Regions from separate parts of the Bradyrhizobium sp. SZCCHNR1043 genome, predicted to be linked through region 2. Evidence: riboswitches for the same ligand, from Rfam matches in the RefSeq annotation. Region 2 holds a riboswitch; the other holds the start of a gene.
The links. A riboswitch is a leader RNA that binds a small molecule or an ion and turns the genes downstream of it on or off. The one in region 2 is predicted to bind S-adenosylmethionine.

Region 1 (4,207 bases), on a different contig from region 2:
GGTCAAGCAGGTCGCGAAGTCGGCCACCGACATCTTCAACCGCGTGCCGTGCCTGACGCCGAAGGGCGTCGCCAAGAAGAATTTCATTTCGCTGCCGCACGTCGCCAACAAGCTCGCCTCCGGCCTGCCGGTCGTCATCGTCGCCTTCGGCTCGTCGTCGACGCAGGGCTATGGCGCGAGCGCGCCGGACTACACCTATCCGAATCGGCTCGCCGCGCAGCTGCGCCGGCAATATCCGATGGTCGACATCAGCGTCATCAATGCCGGCGTCGGCGGCGAGGATGCGCCGGAGATGATGAAGCGGCTGGAGACGTCGGTGATCGACCGGCATCCGGATCTCGTGATCTGGCAGGTCGGCACCAATGCCGTGCTGCGCGATCTCGATCCCGCCGAGACCGCCAAGCTGGTCGATGACGGCGTCGCCAAGATCCAGGCGGCGGCCTCCGATGTCGTGCTGGTCGACCTGCAATATTCGCCGCGCGTCAACGAGCGCTCGGAGAACGCCAGCCGCATGAACAAGCTGCTCGGGCGTATCGCCGAGCTGCATCACGCCGGCATCTTCCCCCGCTTCGAGGTGATGCGCGACTGGCACGAGCGGCAGGCGATCCCGATCAACGAGTTCGTGATCTCGGACGGTCTGCACATGAGCGATTGGGGCTACGCCTGCTTCGCCCAGCTGCTCGGCGACGACATCATCCGCTCGGTCGGCCAGGTCAAGCTCGGCATCAACACGCCGGCCAACGTGCTGACCTATCGGCCGATGTGAGAGTGGCGAGTAGGGAATAGCGAGTAGCGAGTAGCGAGTAGCGAGTAGCGAATAGGATGCAATCGGTACGCCCTATTCGCCATTCTCTATGCGGCCATTCGCTACGCGGCCCTCAGGGCCGCATCCAGATCCTCGATCAGATCGTCGGCATGCTCGAGCCCGGCGGAGAAGCGGATGAAGCCCTCGCTGATGCCGAGCTCGGCGCGCGCCTCCGGCGTCAGCCGCTGGTGCGTCGTCGTCGCCGGATGCGTGACCAGCGTCTTGGCGTCGCCGAGATTGTTGGAGATGCGCGCGAGCTTCAAGCCGTTGAGCGTGCGGAAGGCGCCGGCCTTGCCGCCCTTCACCTCGAAGCCGACCAGCGTCGAGCCGGCGCGCATCTGCTTGCGCACGGTCGCCGCCTGCGGATGGTCCTCGCGACCGGGATAGATCAGCCGCGAGATCTTCGGATGCGCCGCGAGAAAGTCGGCCACCTTCGCCGCCGTCTCGGTCTGCGCGCGCACGCGCACCGCCAAGGTCTCCAGGCCCTTGAGCAGGACCCAGGCGTTGAACGGCGAGATCGACGGACCGGTCTGGCGCATGAAATTGTGGATGTGCTCGGCGATGAACGCCTCCGACGACAGGATCACGCCGCCGAGGCAGCGGCCCTGGCCATCGATGTGCTTGGTCGCGGAATACACCACGACGTCGGCGCCGAGCGCGAGCGGGCTCTGCCAGATCGGGGTCGCGAACACGTTGTCGACGATCAGTCGCGCGCCACGGGCGTGCGCGATCTCGGCGATCGCGGGAATGTCCATCACGTCGAGCGTCGGATTGGTCGGGCTCTCCAGGAAGAACGACTTGGTGTTCGGCCTGACCGCCTTCTGCCATTGGTCGAGGTCGAGCCCATCGACCAGGGTCGATTCGATGCCGTAGCGCGGCAAGAGATCTTCGACGACGTAGCGGCACGAGCCGAACAGCGCCTTGGCGGCGACGACGTGATCGCCGGCACGGAGGGGAGCGAGGATTGCCGTGGTGACTGCGGCCATGCCGGTTGCGGCCGAGCGGCAGGCCTCGGCGCCCTCGAGCTCGATCATGCGGCGCTCGAACATTGCCGTGGTCGGGTTGGAGAAGCGCGAATAGATGAAGCCGGGATCCTCGCCCTTGAAGCGCGCCTCGCACTCCTCGGCGGTGGCGTAGACGAAGCCTTGCGTCAGATAGAGCGCCTCGGCGGTCTCGCCGAATTCGGAACGCAAGGTGCCGGAATGCACCAGACGGGTTTCAGGACGATAGCGGGCGAACGACGCCGGGGCCTTCGCGGGGGACTTCGACATGTGACCTCCATCGTGACCACCGCCTCCAGCGATGGGCACAAAAAAACCGGCCTGGGAAAACTCCTCACGGCCGGGATCACAATCGTCCCCGGCCTGTTTAGCGACTTATTTAACGTGGCTGCAAGCCGGCCGGCTCAAATCACCACGGGATAAGTCGTGCTCATAGTCGCAACCGGCCTTTCCGTCAAGCCAGCCATCGGATAACCGGTAAAAAGACCCTATATAGGCTCGATAAGCCGCCGTTCCGGCGCCTGCAAAGGATCAGGTCTTGCCGTTTTCGCTCAGCCCCGACGCCCACGGCATCCTCCCCGATCGCATGATCGTGGCGATGGCGGAGGCTGGCCTGATCATCCCCGCATACGATTTTGTCGAAAGCCAGATCCAGCCGGCGAGCCTGGACCTGCGGCTCGGCGACATCGCCTATCGCGTGCGGGCAAGCTTTCTGCCCGGGCCGGGCGCGACGGTCGCCGAGCGTATCGACGAGTTGAAGCTGCACGAATTCGCGCTCGCCGACGGCGCAGTGCTGGAGACCAACTGCGTCTACATCGTGCCGCTCTTGGAGAGTCTCGCGCTGCCGAAGGACATCGTCGCGGCCGCCAATCCGAAGAGCTCGACCGGGCGGCTCGACGTGTTCACCCGCGTGATCGCCGACGGCACGCGACGGTTCGACATGATCGGAGCCGGCTATCACGGTCCGCTCTACGCCGAGATCAGCCCGAAGACGTTTCCCGTTTTGCTGCGCGAAGGCTCGCGCCTGTCCCAGGTCCGCTTCCGCTACCGCGACGCGGTTCTGTCGGAGGACGAACTGATCGCGCTGCATCAGGCCGAGCGGCTGGTGGATCGCGATGATGCGGATCTCGTCGGCGGCGTCGCTCTTTCCGTCGACCTGTCCGGCAGCAATGCCAACGGCTATGTGGGCTATCGCGCCAAGCGCCATACCGGCGTCGTCGACGTCGACCGCCGCGCTGGCTATGCCGTGGAGGAGTTCTGGGAGCCGATCAAGGCGCGCCCCGACGGCAGCCTCATTCTCGATCCCGGCGAGTTCTACATCCTGGCTTCGAAGGAGGCCGTGCAGGTGCCGCCGGACTACGCCGCCGAGATGGTGCCGTTCGATCCGCTCGTGGGCGAATTCCGTGTCCACTATGCCGGCTTCTTCGATCCCGGCTTCGGCTATGCCGGCGCCGGCGGGCAGGGCTCGCGCGCGGTGCTCGAGGTGCGCTCGCGCGAGGTGCCGTTCATCCTCGAGCACGGTCAGATCGTCGGCCGCCTCGTCTATGAGAAGATGCTGGCCCGGCCGAACGCGATGTATGGCAGCCGCATCGGCTCCAACTACCAGGCCCAGGGCCTGAAGCTCTCCAAGCACTTCCGCCTCTAGGCCCGGCTGCGCGCTGACCGCGCACCCCCAATGCGCCCGCTGCACGGGGCGCGGCCCGGCGGTGTGCTAGGAGGAACGACAAAGGTCCCGCCAGATGGCGCGGCCAAACGGGGAGCGAGCATGTCCGAGATCGGCTTGGCCGACAGTCCGGTCGGCGAGGGGCGTACGTTGCCGCCCATCGCGAAGCCGGTTCGGAATGCGCTCGTCGACGGCCCCATTCTGCGCACCCTGCTGTCGCTGGCCTGGCCCAACATCATCGCGAACACGGCAGGCACCTGCGTCGTCATCGCCGAGACCTCCTATATCGGCCGGCTCGGTATCGAGGCGTTGGCGGCGATGGCACTGGTGTTCCCGCTGGTGATCCTGACCATGACGATGTCCGGCGGCGCCATGGGCGGCGGCGTGGCCTCGGCGATCGCGCGGGCGCTCGGCGCCGGCGACACCGAACGGGCCTCGACCCTCGCCACGCACGCGCTGCTGATCGCGCTATTGTTCGGCGCGACCTTCATGATCGGCATGCTGGTGTTCGGACCTGCCTTGCTGGAGGTGCTCGGCGGCCGCGGCGCGGTGCTGAGCCATGCCACGGCCTATCTGCAGATCTTCTTCGGCGGCGCCATCCTGCCCTGGCTGATGAACTCGATGGCCGGCATCCTGCGCGGCACCGGCAACATGAAGCTGCCGTCGTTCATGATCCTTAGCTCGGCCGTGCTGCAGATCGTGCTCGGCGGCACGCTGAGTCTGGGCCTCGGGCTCGGC
Region 2 (4,207 bases):
GGCCCTTCTCGGTCGGGAAGTGGATCAGGATGAAGTTGGTGACGCTCGGCGTCACCTTCAGCCCGAGCCTGCCGATCTCCTCAGTGAGCCAGTTGCGCCAGGTCTCGGTGTGTGCCTTCGACATCTGCTGATGCGCGGTGTCCTCGATCGCGGCGACCGCAGCGAGCATCGCGGGCGAGGAGACGTTGAACGGCCCGCGGATGCGGTTGATGGCATCGACGATGTGCGCCGGGCCGAGCATCCAGCCGACGCGGAGCGCTGCGAGGCCGTGGATCTTGGAAAAGGTGTGGGTGACGACGGTGTTCTCGGTCGTGGCGACCAGCTCGATCCCGAACTCATAATCGTTGCGCGAGACGTAGTCGGCATAGGCGGCGTCGAGCACCAGCACGACATGCGAGGGAAGGCCGGCGCGCAGCCGCTTGACCTCGTCGAACGGGATGTAGGTGCCGGTCGGGTTGTTCGGATTGGCGAGCCACACGAGCTTGGTGCGCGGCGTCACCGCGGCCAGGATCGCGTCGACGTCGGTGCGATACTCGGTCTCGGCGGCAACCACGTTCCTGGCGCCGCAGCCCATGGTCGCGATCGGATAGACCAGGAAGCCGTGCGCGGTCGAGATCGCCTCGTCGCCTTGCCCGAGAAAGGTGTGTGCCAGCAGATTCAGGATCTCGTCGGAGCCGGCGCCGCAGACGATGCGGCCGGGATCGAGGCCATAGGTGCGGCCGATCGCCTCGCGCAGCACCCGCGAGGTGCCTTCCGGATAATCCTCCAGATGTGTGGCCGCGCTCTTGAAGGCCTCGATCGCCTTGGGTGAAGGACCGAACGGAGTCTCGTTCGCCGACAGCTTGAACACCTTGCGGCCCGGCTCGGGCTTCGGGCTCTTGCCCGGCGTGTAGGGCGCAATGTCGAGGATGCCGGGATTCGGCACGGGGCGGTTCATCGTCAACTCCGGAAAATCATCACTGGCGCGGGGCGTCTCAGCTGGGAACCGTATAGCGTTTCGCATGGCCGCCGACGAGGGCCGTCGAGCGCACCGAGGCGCCCGCCGCGATCAGGGCAGCCTTGATCTTGTCGAGGTTCGACGGCGACTCGATCGACACCAACAGCGCCGCGCCGTCAAAGGCGGTATCGGGCACCGCGATGACGTCGGCGAGCGGCGACAGCGCGCGGGACACCTGCGCATTCCAGCCGGAGACGCGGATGCTCCAGGTCTCGACCTCCAGCACCAGCGCGTCGTCCGCGACGCGCGAGATCGCGAACACCGGCAGCGCCGCCGGATGGTCGGCCCGCTCGATGAACGGCATCCGCGCGATGATCTTCGGCGCGCCCGCGGGCTCCAGCGTGATCCACCACGGCGTATGCCCCGAGGTCGTCGACACCAGCGCGAGATCGCCCTTCGAGCGCGCCACGGCTTCGACGGCGGCCTGGGCGCTGAAATGGGCGACATAAGGCACCACGAAGCCGAAATGGAACCTGGCGGAATCGCGCATCGCGGATTCGCCGACCGACACGTCGGCGTGAACCGAGAACGGCGCCTGCACGTAAGTGAACGTCGAGACGATCACGCGCCAGATGCCCTCGACGGTGTCGAGCGGCAGGATGCCGCGATGGCGCTGCACCAGGCGCCGCATCATGTCGGCCTCTCGCGCCGGGCGGAACGCCGAGCCGACCTCCTGGGTCTTCTTGACCTTGATCAGCCGGTCGATGATGTCGGCCCTGTTCATCAGGAGCTGATGGACCTGCTCGTCGATCGCGTCGATCTCCTTGCGCAAATCGGCGAGCGAGGGAGGGGCTGGCGGCGGGGTCGACATGGGCAGGGTCACTCTTCGCAGGCCGCGGGTCAACGCGCGGCGGACTGGAACGGATGCCGTTCTCTCCGATGCGGGGGACGTGCGCAACAGCAAGTTTACCTCGTGCTGCCTAGGCTTGGCTGACCTGCAGCCATGGGGCGCCCGATCGGCGGTCAACCCGAGCTTGCCTTGACGAGGAGCGCCCGCGGGACTAGTTTCTGCCTGTTCCGTGGTCATTTGAGCCGGCCGGCTTGCAGCCACGTTAAAAAACTCGCTAAACAGGCCGGGGACGTTATCGATCCCGGCCGAACCCCAGTTCAGGCCGGGTTTTTCATGGCCTGATGTGTCACGTGGTTCGGGAGCCCTTGCCGGATGGCCGGGGTGAGAGACATGACAGGCCTGACGCCGAAACCCACCTCCGCGCTGCGCACGATTGCGCCCGAAGAGCGCTCGCACGAGGTCGATCATCCGAGCTCGCTGGTCGCGCAGTTCGGTGCCGACAAGCCGCTCAGGCTCGATTGCGGCGTCGACCTGTCGCCGTTCCAGATCGCCTACCAGACCTATGGCGAGCTCAACGCCGACAAGTCGAACGCGGTCCTGGTCTGCCACGCGCTGACCGGCGACCAGCACGTCGCCAACCGTCATCCGGTCACCGGCAAGCCGGGCTGGTGGGAGACGCTGGTCGGCCCCGGCCGTCCGCTCGATCCCAGCCGCTATTTCATCATCTGCTCGAACGTGATTGGCGGCTGCATGGGCTCGACCGGCCCGGCCTCGCTGAACCCTGCGACCGGCAAGGTCTGGGGGCTCGATTTCCCGATCATCACCATCCCCGACATGGTGCGGGCGCAGGCGATGCTGATCGACCATCTCGGCATCGACACGCTGTTCGCCGTGGTCGGCGGCTCGATGGGCGGCATGCAGGCGCTGCAATGGACGGTGGCCTATCCGCAGCGCGTGTTCGCCACGCTCGCGATCGCCTGCGCCACGCGGCACTCGGCACAGAACATCGCCTTCCACGAGCTCGGCCGCCAGGCCGTCATGGCCGATCCCGACTGGGACCACGGCCGCTACGGCGACAAGGGCACTCATCCGCATCGCGGCCTCGCGGTGGCACGGATGGCCGCGCATATCACTTATCTGTCGGATGCCGCCCTGCATCGCAAGTTCGGCCGCCGCATGCAAGACCGCGAGTTGCCGACGTTCTCGTTCGACGCCGACTTCCAGGTCGAGAGCTATCTGCGCTATCAGGGCTCGTCCTTCGTCGAGCGCTTCGACGCCAACTCCTATCTCTATCTGACGCGGGCGATGGACTATTTCGACATCGCCGGCGACCACGATGGCGTGCTGGCGGCGGCGTTCCGCGGCATCAAGACGCGCTTTTGCGTGGTGTCCTTCACCAGCGACTGGCTGTTTCCGACTTCGGAGTCGCGGGCGCTGGTGCATGCGCTCAACGCGTCCAGCGCGCGCGTGTCGTTTGCCGAGATCGAGACCGACAGGGGGCACGACGCGTTCCTGCTCGACGTCCCCGAGTTCTTCGAGATCGCCAGCGCTTTTCTCGATTCCGCCGGCAAGGCGCGCGGCCTCAAGGTCGCGACGGGAGGCTGAGACATGAGCATGCAGGGTGTGCTGCCGCTGAACGGATTCTCCGGCGGCGAGGTGCTGGCCTATCGGCCCGATCATCTCCTGATCGCCGGCATGGTCGAGAGCGGCTCCAAGGTGCTCGACATCGGCTGCGGCGACGGTGACCTGCTGCAGCTGCTCGAGAGCCGCGGCATCGACGGCCGCGGCATCGAGCTGTCGCGCGAGGGCGTCAACCATTGTGTCGCCAAGGGCCTCGCGGTGGTGCAGGGCGATGCTGACACCGATCTCGTCGATTATCCCGACGATGCGTTCGACTACGTGGTCCTGTCGCAGACCCTGCAAGCGACGCGGCGGCCCAAGACGGTGCTGGAAAATCTCCTGCGCATCGGCCGCCGTGCCATCGTCACCTTCCCGAATTTCGGCTTCTGGCGGCTGCGGCTGCAGCTGCTGGTCGGCGGCCACATGCCGCGCACCGACAATCTGCCTTTCACCTGGTACGACACGCCGAACATCCATTTCTGCACCATCAAGGACTTCGTCCAGCTCTGCGACGAGATCGGCGTCAAGATGGAGCGCGCCGTCGCACTTGATAGTTACGGCCGTCCCTTGCGCGTCGCCATGCCCTGGTGGTTCTGGAACATGTTCGGCGAGCAGGGGGTGTTTCTTCTGAGCAGGGCGGAGAAGGGGCGGTAGGGGCAGGGGCGACATTCGCTGGGCGCCTCGTTCAAGTTTGCGGCCCGCTCTCTCCGCCGTCATGGCCGGGCTTGTCCCGGCCATGACGTCTTGCAGTATGGCGAGATGGCGGGCGGCTACGTGTACTTCATGACTAATCGTCCCAA

Region 1: linked by a shared signal. The riboswitch ahead of QX039_RS31265 (O-succinylhomoserine sulfhydrylase) and the one ahead of QX039_RS31655 (homoserine O-acetyltransferase) in region 2 are both predicted to bind S-adenosylmethionine.

What each region holds. Positions count from the first base shown of each region.
Region 1 is NZ_JAUEYN010000023.1:3,681-7,887, forward strand. Features, by position in the region: gene QX039_RS31260 (SGNH/GDSL hydrolase family protein) at 1-766, shown strand, start outside; gene QX039_RS31265 (O-succinylhomoserine sulfhydrylase) at 868-2,076, opposite strand; SAM riboswitch at 2,153-2,232, opposite strand; gene QX039_RS31270 (2'-deoxycytidine 5'-triphosphate deaminase) at 2,345-3,451, shown strand; gene QX039_RS31275 (MATE family efflux transporter) at 3,572-4,207, shown strand, end outside.
Region 2 is NZ_JAUEYN010000024.1:8,097-12,303, forward strand. Features, by position in the region: gene hisC (histidinol-phosphate transaminase) at 1-937, opposite strand, end outside; gene QX039_RS31650 (chorismate mutase) at 975-1,808, opposite strand; SAM riboswitch at 2,007-2,086, shown strand; gene QX039_RS31655 (homoserine O-acetyltransferase) at 2,178-3,392, shown strand; gene metW (methionine biosynthesis protein MetW) at 3,396-4,061, shown strand; gene QX039_RS31665 (GIY-YIG nuclease family protein) at 4,167-4,207, shown strand, end outside.